4 regions of the Thalassotalea aquiviva genome follow, and region 2 is predicted to be linked to each of the others. Evidence: predicted binding sites of a transcription regulator. Region 2 holds the regulator's gene; each other region holds the start of a gene.

Region 1 (3,184 bases), 590 kb from region 2:
TCGATTTTCGCTTTTAAAAATTGCTTTAATTCGGCATAAGTTAAACCCGCCACCTTAAATGGCCCTAAATTTGGCACCACAACAGCACCTTCTCGGGTAACAGGTAAGGTATACTCTAAGTTTTCTTTACCAAATATTTGCACTGACACTTGATCGCCCGGCCCAACAAGGTACCCATTTGGCACAGCAACATCTAAATTTGGGGTAAATGTGGTAGGCGCATTGGCAAATACATCATAGCCAAAAGGTTTTAATTCGTCGTCTTCTTCAAGCTCAAACTCAAAAGGTAGCAGCTCTTGCTCAGGTCGCTCAACAATTGGAGTTAACTCTTCAACCTCTGGTTGAGTTGTTGCTCCTATATTTAGTGACTTTAAGTCTATGCCCATGCTTTTGGCTAATGCTTCTTGTTGCGCTTTTGGTAAGCGCTTAAATTGCTCGATTTGAGCTGCAGAAGGTACTGCGGCAGCAACGGTTGAGCTAATAAAAACCATTAGCAAAATACATTTTAAAAACACATTTTTGAACGACATTGGTGCAGATTCTCTTTTAAGTAGGTGTAAAATTATTGATGCTTGTACACAATATAATAAAGGTCAGATTAACACATTGTATTTGAACGAAGAAGCTATTGTTCCCACGCTAAATCAATTAAAAAACAGGCACGCTTCCGCCCTTTGGTCTAGCCCCAAAAAGCAAAGTAATTTTAGAGTAAATACGTTAAAGCATAATCAAAAAACATGTCGGTTAAAGAGAAAACAATAACCAATAAATTCTTTCATTTCGTGCTTTTTGAATTGAATAAAATCGCAAGAACCCATAGATACTTTATACATCTCGTAATTTAAAGCATAAGCATTATGATTTAAACAGTAACAATGTGTTTTTATGACTGACCTTATACATCCTTGTTTGCCATTAATTAAGCTTGAATTTGCTATAAAACAATAGCCATTTAGCAATTAATTGGCGCGGGATTATAACGAATTTGTATGTTTTATTCCAGAGTCGTTTACAGTTAAAAATTGATATAGAACGATTAAAGGTAAAAAGCCTGAATTGTATAAAGATAAAGGTGGGCCTTGCAATTAATGGCTTTTGCAAGATGATATTTTTTGCGATAAACCTTCATTAGATAGCGTTTAAAATACATCGTCACTACAACATGTTGTTGGTCGTATTTTCATAGATTCCTAAGTGACTAATACCAAATGTAAATAAACTTAAATACGTTAAAACTATTACTCATAGCAACAAACACAAGTTAAAAACGCGAACTTGCCACTGGGGCACAGGCAACCTTTTAACCTTGTAGCGTTTAAACTTTCCCTCCTACAGTCCACTTTAAAAATTCATACTAAACTTAACAAACTAGAGTTGGCTTATAAGCAGACTGCATTGCAACCTTTTAGCCTTGTAACCTTTTTTCGTTAAAACCTTACAGCTTTTCTTTGGTGTCAGCTTTATTTACAACCAAATAAAACGCCAACAACCAAAAAAGATAAGCCATTGATTTAACATACTTTTTATTATTGGCACGCTATATGCTGTTAAGTAAGTTATGAAATTCAAACTTAGTGTTTGCCAAACTCTTAAACGAGGTAAATAACTAAAGATAAGCCGACAAATTGGAGAAAGGTTGTGAAATTAATCAGTAAATTTACTATAGCTTGTGTATTTTTATTAACTGCAACAGTTAATGCCGCATTAATAGAAGATGACTTATTTACTACTGGAGATGGGTTTCTCATCAAAGACACTACAACAAATAAAGAATGGTTAGATGTAACTCAAACTGTAGGCCTATCTGTAAATGAGTTTTTCAGCACCAGTCCATACGCAACTCTAGGGTTTAATCTTGCAAATGCTTCGGAAGTATATGATTTCTTTTTTAGTGCTGGTGCTGAAGTAGTTATTAATGGTAATGGCTTTGGTTACAGTTCTGGTAATGAAGATGCTGCTATATTATTAGCCTCTCTTATGGAGCATGAAGCACCTTATACCAAGACTAATGGCAACCGATGGGTACATGGTTACATTGACATAGGGAGCCCTACAAATTTATCACTTGCTAGGTTTGATGCTTCAGTAACAGGAGAAGGTTCCTTTGCCGTAAACTCGAATGGAACTACATGGACGAAAGATACTACAAATGGAAGTATTGGTTTATGGGTCTATAGACAACTTTCAGAGCCTGTAAACAATGTTTCTGTCGATACAAAAAATGTACCTGAGCCAACGGGACTAATATTATTCATACTTGGCTTGTTTGGATTAATGCGCTCGCGAAAGGTTTAATGTTTGGGTCATAAAGTTTACTTAAATTCCTTAATTGTGTTGACCTGATATAGGTTACACTTTTCCTCAAAACGTCTGATGAATTTCATCGGGCGTTTTATATTTTAACGACATTTTCGGTCTTCTGTGACTGTAAATTGCTACTGTCGCTTTCACCATCTTCCTAGCTTCCTACAAATCATAAAGCTTTTTCAATAGATATTCTTTTTAAGGATCCCATTATCCCTGACCTGGTCAATCAAATTCAGTCTCATCAATTAAGTTAAGCAACCATTTCTAATTTACTGCCTAGTATTTCAAAGTTGTTTAGGCTTTAGTATCTCAAGTAAGAGTGCAAACGGCAACTGTTATACCACTAGAAAGTAAGTTAATACAGTTGAATAGCCGTGAATGCCAAATCGCTTTTGAGCCTCTAAATAAGTCATGTCACCACTTTCAATTTGATCAACAAGAGCTAATTTAAAAGATAGTGAGTAGTTTCGTTGACTTCTATTAATATATGTTTTAATTACTCTCTCCAATTATTTAGTTGAAAAGTGTCAACCTTATTTAGGACGGGTCAAATACGACTACTAAGGGGTATTTTCACCATTTATTAAACGACTCAGATAATTTTTAAAATCTTGAGCTATGTGGTCATGTCTTAAACCATATTCGACATTTGCTTTCATATAACCAAGTTTAGAACCACAATCGTGTGATTTTCCGCTCATATGAAAGGCTTCTACCGGCTCGACTTTCATTAGGGAAGCTATGGCATCAGTAAGCTGAATTTCATTACCTGCACCTGGTGGGGTATATTCAAGTAAATCCCAAATTTGCTCAGAAAGTATGTAACGGCCAACAACTGCTAAGTTTGAAGGGGCCTCATCTACCTCTGGTTTTTCAA
Region 2 (3,184 bases):
TGGAAGCTTTGGTCGAAGAATTTAATATTGCCCACATCATAGATAATACCGGTCAAAGTTTATCTGGTGGTGAACGGCGCCGGGTCGAAATCGCTAGAGCATTGGCGGCCGATCCACAATTTATCTTACTTGATGAACCTTTTGCAGGTGTTGATCCGATTTCGGTTGGCGATATTAAAAAAATAATTTTACATCTTAAAAATCGTGGTATCGGGGTATTAATTACCGATCATAATGTGCGTGAAACTCTTGACGTATGTGAGCATGCTTACATCGTTAGCCATGGCGAACTTATCGCTGAAGGGGATGCACAGCAAGTGTTAAATAACCAGCAAGTACGTGATGTATACCTTGGTGAGAAATTCACGCTATAGTTATATAACAAACCGATAAAAAATGTATCAGAAACGTCAGGTTTAGCCTGAGTAAAATGGAAGTATTTCAAACATAATGAGACCTAGTCTTCAGCTCCGAATGGGGCAGCATTTAACGATGACACCTCAACTGCAACAAGCGATAAAGTTGTTGCAGCTCTCCACGTTGGATTTACAACAAGAAATCCAAGAAGCCCTTGATAGCAATCCTTTACTTGAAGTCGATGAAACACAACCAATGGACAGCAACGGTGGTGATGAGTTTGACAAAAAAGTCAGCGAAGAAACAGCGCACGCTAACAGCGACAGTCACGATGATGCCAATATCAACTCCGACGAAGTCAGTACATCAGAACAACTCAGTTCAGATGAAATCCCCCAAGATCTTAACGTCGATACAACGTGGGAAGAAAGTTTCAGCGCTGGGGTATCAAACACCGGACTAAAGTCGTCTTCAGATGATGAATACACCTATCAAGGCGAAACAACCGAGTCAATTAGAGATCACTTACTTTGGCAGATGGAGTTAACACCATTTTCAGACACTGACCGCACCATCGCGGTGGCGATTATTGATGCCATTGATGACAGTGGTTATTTGACCATCACAACCGAAGATGTGTTGGCAAGCCTTGGCGATGACGAGGTTGAACTTGACGAAGTTGAAGCGGTATTAAAACGCATTAACATGTTCGACCCGATTGGCGTGGGCGCTCAATCAATCAGTGATTGCTTAATTATTCAGTTAAATCAGTTTGACTCCAATACCCCATATTTAAAAGAAGCCAAACAAATCATTAAAGATCATATTGAGCTTTTGGGTAATCGTGATTATCGCCAATTAATGCGCAAGACTCGCCTTAAAGAACCACAACTGAAAGAGGTTATGCTGTTAATTCATAGCCTTAACCCTCGACCAGGTGATGTTATTGTCGCCAATGATGAGCAATACATTGTACCCGATGTAAGTGTGTTTAAGAAAAATGGCCGCTGGGTTGTTGAACTTAACCCAGATACCGCACCAAGGCTTGGGATAAATCAGCAATATGCTTCTTTGACTAAATCGAGAAACACCGATGAAAGCCAATTTGTGCGTTCCCATTTGCAAGAAGCTAAGTGGTTTATTAAATCCCTTGAAAGTCGAAATGATACCTTATTAAAAGTGTCAAATTGCATTGTTCAACGCCAACAAGCGTTCTTTGAACATGGCCCTGAAGCAATGCGTCCGATGGTTTTAAATGATATTGCTGAAGCAGTAGAAATGCACGAATCAACAATATCTCGAGTCACCACTCATAAGTACATGCACACCCCAAGAGGTATTTTTGAATTAAAATATTTCTTTTCAAGTCATGTCAGTACAGAAAACGGTGGTGAATGCTCTTCAACCGCGATACGAGCCTTGATTAAAAAGCTCGTCGACGCTGAGATCCCAAGCAAGCCATTAAGCGACAGTAAAATGGCGCAGTTACTTGCCGATCAAGGCATTAATGTTGCACGCAGAACGATAGCTAAATATCGAGAATCTTTGGCTATTCCACCTTCTAACCAACGTAAAAGCTTATTGTAGCTTTGAATAAAAGGAAAACGCTTATGCAAATTAATCTATCTGGGCATCATGTAGACGTCACCGACTCTATGCGCAACTATGTTGAGTCTAAGTTTGAAAAATTAGAGCGGCATTTTGATCATATTAATAATGTTCAAGTGTTTTTAAAGGTTGAGAAGTTAGAGCAAATTGCCGAAGCAACTTTACATGTTAACGGTGGCGAAATATTTGGCTCATCATCCGATCAAGATATGTATGCTGCTATTGATGCACTTATTGATAAATTGGACAGACAGGTTTTAAAATACAAAGCCAAACTTACCAAACATTAATTATGAATTTAACAGAATTACTCACTCCAGACTGCACCGTGTGTGCAGTCCCTGGCACCAGCAAAAAGACCGTCCTAGAACACATCAGCAAACTGGCCAGCCAAAAAATAAGAACAAGCAGTGAAAAAGAGTTACTCAATACGTTATTAAATCGTGAAAAGCTTAGTAGTACAGGCATTGGTAACGGCATTGCCATTCCTCACGGGCGTTTAGATAACGCCGACAAAGTCGTGGCCATTTTATTAACAACGGCAAAACCGGTAGAGTTTGATGCTATTGATGATAAACCGGTCGACATTTTTGTTGCGCTATTTGTTCCAAGCCAGCAATGTGAGCGTCACCTTGAAACGCTTGCCAGCATTGCCAAACGTTTTAGTGAAAAAGAATTTTGTCGCAAGATACGTCGTTGCCAAACGTCGGATCAACTCTATCAAACCCTTATCGCTTGTTAGCAGAGCATTATGAAACTTATCATTGTCAGTGGCCGTTCAGGGTCAGGTAAATCCGTTGCATTACGCGTATTAGAAGATTTAGGCTATTACTGTGTTGACAACATTCCAGTTAATTTATTACCCGCTTTAACCCACACCGTCATCAACGATTATGAAAACGTTGCCGTATCTTTGGATGTTCGTAACTTACCAAGTAATCCTGAAGACGCCAAAGAAATCATAGACTACTTACCTAAGACGGTTGAGTTAAGCATTTTATATCTTGATGCCGATGATCAAGAGCTGATCAGACGCTTTAGTGAAACCCGTCGTTTGCACCCGCTTATTCGCAAGAATATGGCGCTTGATCAAGCCATTGAAACCGAAAAGAAGCTATTAGAGCCCGTCTCAAGCCGAGCCAGCTTATATATCAATACCAGTAAGCTAACGCCCCATCAACTCGCCGATCTCGTCAGAGAGCGTATTTTAGGCAGTAAA
Region 3 (3,184 bases), 1.5 Mb from region 2:
TGATATCTACATGATCAATGTTTTTAGCTTTGATCTCGGGTATTTCTAATGCCAGGCAGTCATTAACATTAAACAAGGACACTTTAACCGGTTTACCGGCCACTTTGGCTAAATCATCACTCAAGGTTTGTTCTACTTGTTGCCAATTAGCAAAGCGAGTTTGGTTAAAACTGTTTAAATATAACTTAAATGACTTGGACTCAATAAGGTTTTCACTGTCAACGGGAAAACAAAACTCAGCAAGCGCGACAACAGGCTTGCCGCTTGGCAATAACCAAGATAATTCATAACCATACCAAATGTCTTCACCATAAAAAGGTAAAGAGTCGTTACTAAGGTTTAAATCTTGACGATTTAATGCTCTTGGAACACCTTGTAATAGTTCTGGGCTGTAGTCGCTCTTATAATCGGTTGTTTTGCCTAAAATCAGCGATTTTAATTCGTCGGCGTTTTGATATTTACTCATAGTGATTAAAATTGTGTTGGCAACAGGGTATGATACCTTCTATTAAACTTACCATTATAGGCAATACCAGAAAGAAGATGATTGGTGTTGACCATTTATTAAATTGAAAAGGGGCATTTTACCCGATGAGCGCGTCACAACCTAGTCTTAGTCAAAATCTTGACACATTTTTACAGCAATTTGTCCAACATAGTCAAAATAAAACCGGAAGTTTGCCTCTGGTTGAAGCGGATGAACAATGGCCATCGCCTTGTGAAGTTGGAGAGCCGAGTGCAAATGGGATGGTGCAGTGGCAGCCAGCCAAGTTTGATTCAGCTTTATCATTTGATAATGTTGAAAAGGCGCTTGAGCTCAGATTACACGACGATATTAAAACCTATTTTTGTCACTGTTTTGCCGAGTCCGTGCCGGCAACAGCAAAAGATGGAAATTTGGAGTTGTTATTTGCATGGAGTGCCGACGACTTTGAGCGTTTGCAAAAAAATGTTATCGGCCATGTCTTAATGAAGCAAAAATTAAAGCAGCAGGTGACGGTGTTTTTTGCTGTTACCGACGAAGAAGATATTAACTTGGTGATTAACAACGACAGTGGTGAAGTATGGACGGAAGCCGTTGGTTGTGAACCTTCTCATAAAGTCTCCGACTCGTTAGCTGAGTTTATCGCTCAGCTCTCGCCACTTTAATACCTGAGTAGCCAAAAGGTAATTAGATTTCCCTTTTGGCAAAATAAGTTTTAGTCTTTTGCTTGCAAACGCTTCAGCTCATTTTCTAATTCAATAATTTTTTGTTTTAGGGGCGCGATTGATTGGGCAATCTTTTGCTCTATTAAGCTTTCAATTTCGGTCTTTGATTTTGACTTAGCGCTGTTCTGTTTTGTTTCCTCACGCTCAGGTAACCTTGGGTTAGCTTGCCATTGCTGTAACCCCTTTATGATCAAAGCCAAAGGGGTGGAATTGGGCAAGCGAGATTTTAACAGTGCGACCGTTGGTTTTTTATTTTCTTTAGCCAAGTTCGCAGCAGCTTTTAATATTTCGTATTCTGTGCTCATTTTTAGTTCAGTTTTTGTTAAATTGCGCAAATTGTAGCGAAATTAACTAACGCTGTCAGCTGTTCTATTTGTAAAATATTATAAAACCTTTTATTTTCAATGGTTTGTGGTTTTTGGCGTGGTGTTTGCTTAAACTAATTACCTAATGTTAATTTATTAATAAATCAAAGAGAGAAAAAAAATGAAAAAGTCATTAGCTGCCTTATTAATTGCTGCCCCTTTAGCTATGGTGTTACCAGGTTGTATTGTCGTTGCCGATGGTGATGGCAGCCATGAAAACATCACCGCAAGTTTTCAAGATCGTGAATATGAAAATCGTAAGAAAATTGCTCGTTTATCTTTAGATATGGGATATCTAGAAGTGCAAGATCACCTAGGTGTGCCTGATTTTAATGAAACTTTTCAACGAAATAACGAGAACATTCAAGTCTTATTTTATCGTACTAATCGCAAACACAAAGATTCTATGACCACCAAAGATGAGTGTACGCCACTTGTATTTAAAAATGGAAAGCTGGTCAGTTGGGGTGAAAAAGCTTACAAGATGATTTAGTTCATCGGGTAATGTCTGCTTGTTTGGGTATGTTTTTTGTATTGTTATTGGCATACCCAAACGGCTTTTAATCCTTTATACCTACCTTATTGTTTTTTCTAACACGGCTTTTTTATAAGCTCTTTTTTAGTTTCTATTTTGTCACTAAATCTTGACGGATAATATTTTTACTTGCTAAGGTGTTTTTCCTGATACATTTTTTTTACAAAACCGTTTGACTCGCTAATGCCTACCTGAGCAAAGCTACTGGTTTGATGCTGTCGGTTTTTAGCCGTATGTACCTTCGTTATTTATGTGCCTTCGTTATTAAAGCCGCCGTTTAATGGAGAGGGTATTATTTAAAATCAACTTTCTAATTTGGTTTTGTTGGTAATCTCAGTAGTAACCAAAAGATTTCACTATCTAGAACAACAAGAGGTTAGTATGAACGATATAACACTTGCCACTGACGCGAACGTAAGAGCTGAGTATTTAACCGCTGCGGATTTAAAATTAGCGGCATCCTTACTGTTCCTAGCCTATCATGATGATCCGGTATTTATGGATATTTTTGGCGCCGAAAACAGTGACTATGAACAGTGTTTGCGAGCTGCCATTCGTGAAGAATTAACCACATTTTGGCAAGCTAAACAGCCTATCTTAGGTTTATATAACGGTGAAGCCCTGGTCGGCGTGGCGTGTTTACATGCACCAGATTCTGGCTTTGGCTCAGAACGTTTTTGGCACTGGCGACTAAAAATGTTACTTGGGGCAGGGTATGTTAGTACAAAACAAATGATTGAAAAAGAAGAGCTTATCTCATCAGTCGTTCCTCTAAAACGTTATCATCGTTTATCTTTTATTGCGATACACCCTTTACATCAACACCACGGATTTGGCCACTATCTCATGGCTGCGGTTAATACCGTGTTAAGTGAAGATCCTACGAGTGAGGGTGTCGCAGTGTATGTGACCACGGAAAAGTACAAAAACTTTTTTGCAGAATGCGACTATGAATTTGTCGAAGAGGTTAAAGTGGGTAATGTCGTTGGCCCACTCATGGTGCATTATAGACAAGTGTAATAATAAGAAACGCCTAATGAAAAAGACCTATAACAGCTTTAAAGAATTTTTCCCC
Region 4 (3,184 bases), 1.3 Mb from region 2:
TAAAACAGTAGAATTATTAAAGGGTAAAAATATTCACAGGGTGTTTGAATTTAAAACTCTTTCATTTAATGATACTAATTCTGGCTTAATCTTTGAAACAGACCAAGGAATATTAGTTCCCTTTGGGGTGCTTCGTTCGAGGGGCGATTTGTCGCAAGATAAATTATTAAATAAAGGTAATATTGTTAGCATTAAACAGTTTGGAAGGCTAGGGCCTTTATATGCCCTGACAGAAGATAGTAAACTTATCCAATGGGGAGTTGTTGAAGAAAAACATTATAGTTTCATTCGAAATGATAACGCTTCAAATTTTCACTCTATAGGATTTGACGAATATTTAATAGAGACAAAGAATCAAGAGTATTTATTCACAAACCAAACTGTATGGGATAAGGATGTAACAGAAGAGATCACTTCTTTTGGTGCAATAAATAAAGTGTTTAAGTTGGAATCAGCATTATTATTTGAAAGTATTGAAGGAAACTTACAGTATTTTAATATCCCAAAAGAACAACTGAAACCTGATTCTAATTACCAATTTATGCTTGATGAATGGGAAAATATGACTAAAAGATGTGACTCTAGCAACAAGTTAGCACAGATAATATCATCAAAACTGGCTACTACAATGATATGTGAAGATGGATCTGCTTATAGTTTTGGGTATCAAACTCATGGCGGGGATACTTCCTATGTTGATGCATATATAAATAAAAATTAATAATATTTAAAATATTTACCCTGTTGTCAGGATAGTCAGGATAAAGGGGGCAGTGACAGATGAATCTCATTCTCACTTGTCACTGCCCCCTTTATTCTTTGGCAGATTGGAATCTTTTACTCAAGATTTAAGTGGCACAGCTAACGATTTAACCACGACATTTGAATACAACGTTGCTAGCCTAGTTACCAGCCGTAGATTTGACATACAGCTTATACGTATAACGGAAATACAAATGTTACAGGTAATTATGTAGTCAATAATAAACAATAAAGGGGTCGGTGACACATAAGTCTCATTAGTTCGATGCTCTTTAATTAATGATCTTTAAACGCATCGTGTAAAAAAATCCGTAATCAAACTGGTTACGGATTTTGTATTCATAAGCTCCGCATAAGTTTTCTCTGACTAATGCTCTTTGCCATTGACTGAGATTCTCATATTGAATGACAGATGCCACTACTTAAATCAAAGGGCTGAGATAGAGCACCTTGGTGCGCACCTATGTTGTGATCACCAAGCACTAACTTGGTGCACTATAATAGTGCAAAACACAGGGCTTTTGATTAAGTTACTGTTTTTAAATGTCTTTTTAAGGTTGGTACGTAACTTGTAAACAACTACATCAGTTATTCATAGGGGGCGAAATGAAATTAATAAACGCAATAATAAAACCATTTAAATTGGACGACGTCAGAGAAGCAATCTCTGAAGTCGGTATCGAAGGCCTAACGGTTAGTGAAGTTCGTGGTTTTGGACGTCAAAAAGGGCATACAGAACTATACCGTGGCGCAGAATATCAAGTGGACTTTTTACCAAAAGTAAAACTTGAAATTGCCGTTAAATCTGAAGATGTCGATCGCATCATTGAAGCAATCACCAAGTCTGCTCATACCGGCAAAATTGGTGACGGTAAAATCTTTGTATACGATCTAGAGTCGGCTGTACGTATTCGTACAGGCGAAGTTGACGCAGCAGCACTTTAATAGGAGATATTAAAAATGGAAGAAGTAACAAGCTTAACAACAACCGTCTCCGAATTGAGATTTGCCCTAGATACCTTTTACTTTTTAATCTCAGGTGTCTTAGTTATGTGGATGGCAGCAGGTTTTGCCATGTTAGAAGCGGGTCTAGTTCGCTCTAAAAATACCACAGAGATTCTTACGAAGAACATTACCTTATACTCAATCGCTTGTATTATGTTCTTATTGGTTGGCTACAACATTATGTATGTAGACAACGTTGAAGGCGGTATCTTACCGTCAATCGCGGGTCTAATTGGTACGCAAGCCGAAGGTGCTGACCATTCATTAGAATCAGACTTTTTCTTCCAAGTTGTATTCGTAGCAACAGCCATGTCAATTGTATCTGGTGCGGTTGCTGAACGAATGAAACTTTGGGCATTTTTGGTATTCACTGTGGTATTAACCGGTTTCATTTACCCAATGGAAGGTTACTGGACTTGGGGTGGTGGATTCCTATCTGAAGCTGGTTTTAGTGACTTTGCTGGTTCTGGTATTGTTCATATGGCGGGTGCTGCGGCTGCTTTAGCGGGTGTATTACTGCTAGGTGCTCGTAAAGGTAAGTACGGTCCTAACGGTGAAATTTTCCCTATTCCTGGTTCAAATATGCCATTGGCTACTTTAGGTACCTTCATTTTATGGATGGGCTGGTTTGGTTTTAACGGTGGTTCTCAGTTATTGGTTTCGGATGCAGAAAATGCAACCGCTGTTGGCCAAATATTCTTAAATACCAACGCTGCTGCTGCCGCTGGTGCTGTTGCTGCATTGCTCCTAAACAAAATGATTTGGGGTAAAGCAGACTTAACCATGATCCTTAACGGTGCACTAGCTGGTTTGGTTGCCATTACCGCAGATCCTCTTTCACCTTCACCGTTATTCGCCAGCTTAATTGGTGCTCTAGGTGGTCTACTTGTTGTGCTTTCAATCACCACATTAGACAAACTTAAGATTGATGATCCAGTAGGTGCTATCTCGGTGCACGGTGTTGTTGGTTTCTACGCGCTTATGGCCGTACCATTTAGCAACAGCGACGCAACCTTTGGTGCTCAGTTATACGGTGCCGCTGTGATTTTTGCATGGGTATTTGCCGCAAGTCTTGCCGTATGGTTTGTACTTAAGAAAACCATGGGTATCCGTGTTAGCGAAGAAGAAGAATACAACGGTGTTGACAAGTCAGACTGTGGTATAGAAGCTTACCCAGAGTTCGTTTCTCTAAAAAGCTAAAAATAAACGAACCTGCGCAGTAATAACAAGAATAAACTGCATGTAAGTAGAAAAATTAAATTCAGGGAGTTTAAAAGGGAGCCTAACAAGGCTCCCTTTTTATATGTGAAAATCGTCCCTTGAAATGATTATGCTGTTATTCAATAACCCCAAGCTCACGCAGGCGTTCCATTAAATAAGAATGCTGAGTGTGTTGTTCTGACAACACGACTTCGCT

Evidence for each region. Region 2 encodes sigma-54, which starts transcription at its own class of promoters, with help from an activator protein. Its sites were predicted from a motif close to GTTGGCACGNNNNTNGNNT; they were not measured.
Region 1: a site for sigma-54 is predicted at 1,529-1,547, ahead of ACAY00_RS14640 (PEP-CTERM sorting domain-containing protein). Genes of this name have one in related genera too.
Region 3: a site for sigma-54 is predicted at 1,627-1,645, ahead of ACAY00_RS09130 (DUF3192 domain-containing protein). Genes of this name have one in related genera too.
Region 4: a site for sigma-54 is predicted at 1,319-1,337, ahead of ACAY00_RS11675 (P-II family nitrogen regulator). Genes of this name have one in related genera too.

What each region holds. Positions count from the first base shown of each region.
Region 1 is NZ_CP166961.1:3,315,665-3,318,848, forward strand. It holds gene ACAY00_RS14635 (SLBB domain-containing protein) at 1-530, opposite strand, end outside; gene ACAY00_RS14640 (PEP-CTERM sorting domain-containing protein) at 1,639-2,295, shown strand; partial or broken gene ACAY00_RS14645 (IS3 family transposase) at 2,658-2,804, opposite strand; gene galU (UTP--glucose-1-phosphate uridylyltransferase GalU) at 2,868-3,184, opposite strand, start outside.
Region 2 is NZ_CP166961.1:533,620-536,803, reverse strand. It holds gene lptB (LPS export ABC transporter ATP-binding protein) at 1-374, shown strand, start outside; gene ACAY00_RS02320 (RNA polymerase factor sigma-54) at 451-1,944, shown strand; gene hpf (ribosome hibernation promoting factor) at 1,968-2,255, shown strand; gene ptsN (PTS IIA-like nitrogen regulatory protein PtsN) at 2,258-2,707, shown strand; gene rapZ (RNase adapter RapZ) at 2,717-3,184, shown strand, end outside.
Region 3 is NZ_CP166961.1:2,011,453-2,014,636, reverse strand. It holds gene queF (NADPH-dependent 7-cyano-7-deazaguanine reductase QueF) at 1-466, opposite strand, end outside; gene syd (SecY-interacting protein) at 592-1,149, shown strand; gene ACAY00_RS09135 (hypothetical protein) at 1,200-1,514, opposite strand; gene ACAY00_RS09130 (DUF3192 domain-containing protein) at 1,696-2,067, shown strand; gene ACAY00_RS09125 (GNAT family N-acetyltransferase) at 2,491-3,129, shown strand; gene ACAY00_RS09120 (Mpo1-like protein) at 3,146-3,184, shown strand, end outside.
Region 4 is NZ_CP166961.1:2,612,193-2,615,376, reverse strand. It holds gene ACAY00_RS11680 (Ig-like domain-containing protein) at 1-721, shown strand, start outside; gene ACAY00_RS11675 (P-II family nitrogen regulator) at 1,369-1,707, shown strand; gene ACAY00_RS11670 (ammonium transporter) at 1,723-2,967, shown strand; gene ACAY00_RS11665 (2OG-Fe(II) oxygenase family protein) at 3,104-3,184, opposite strand, start outside.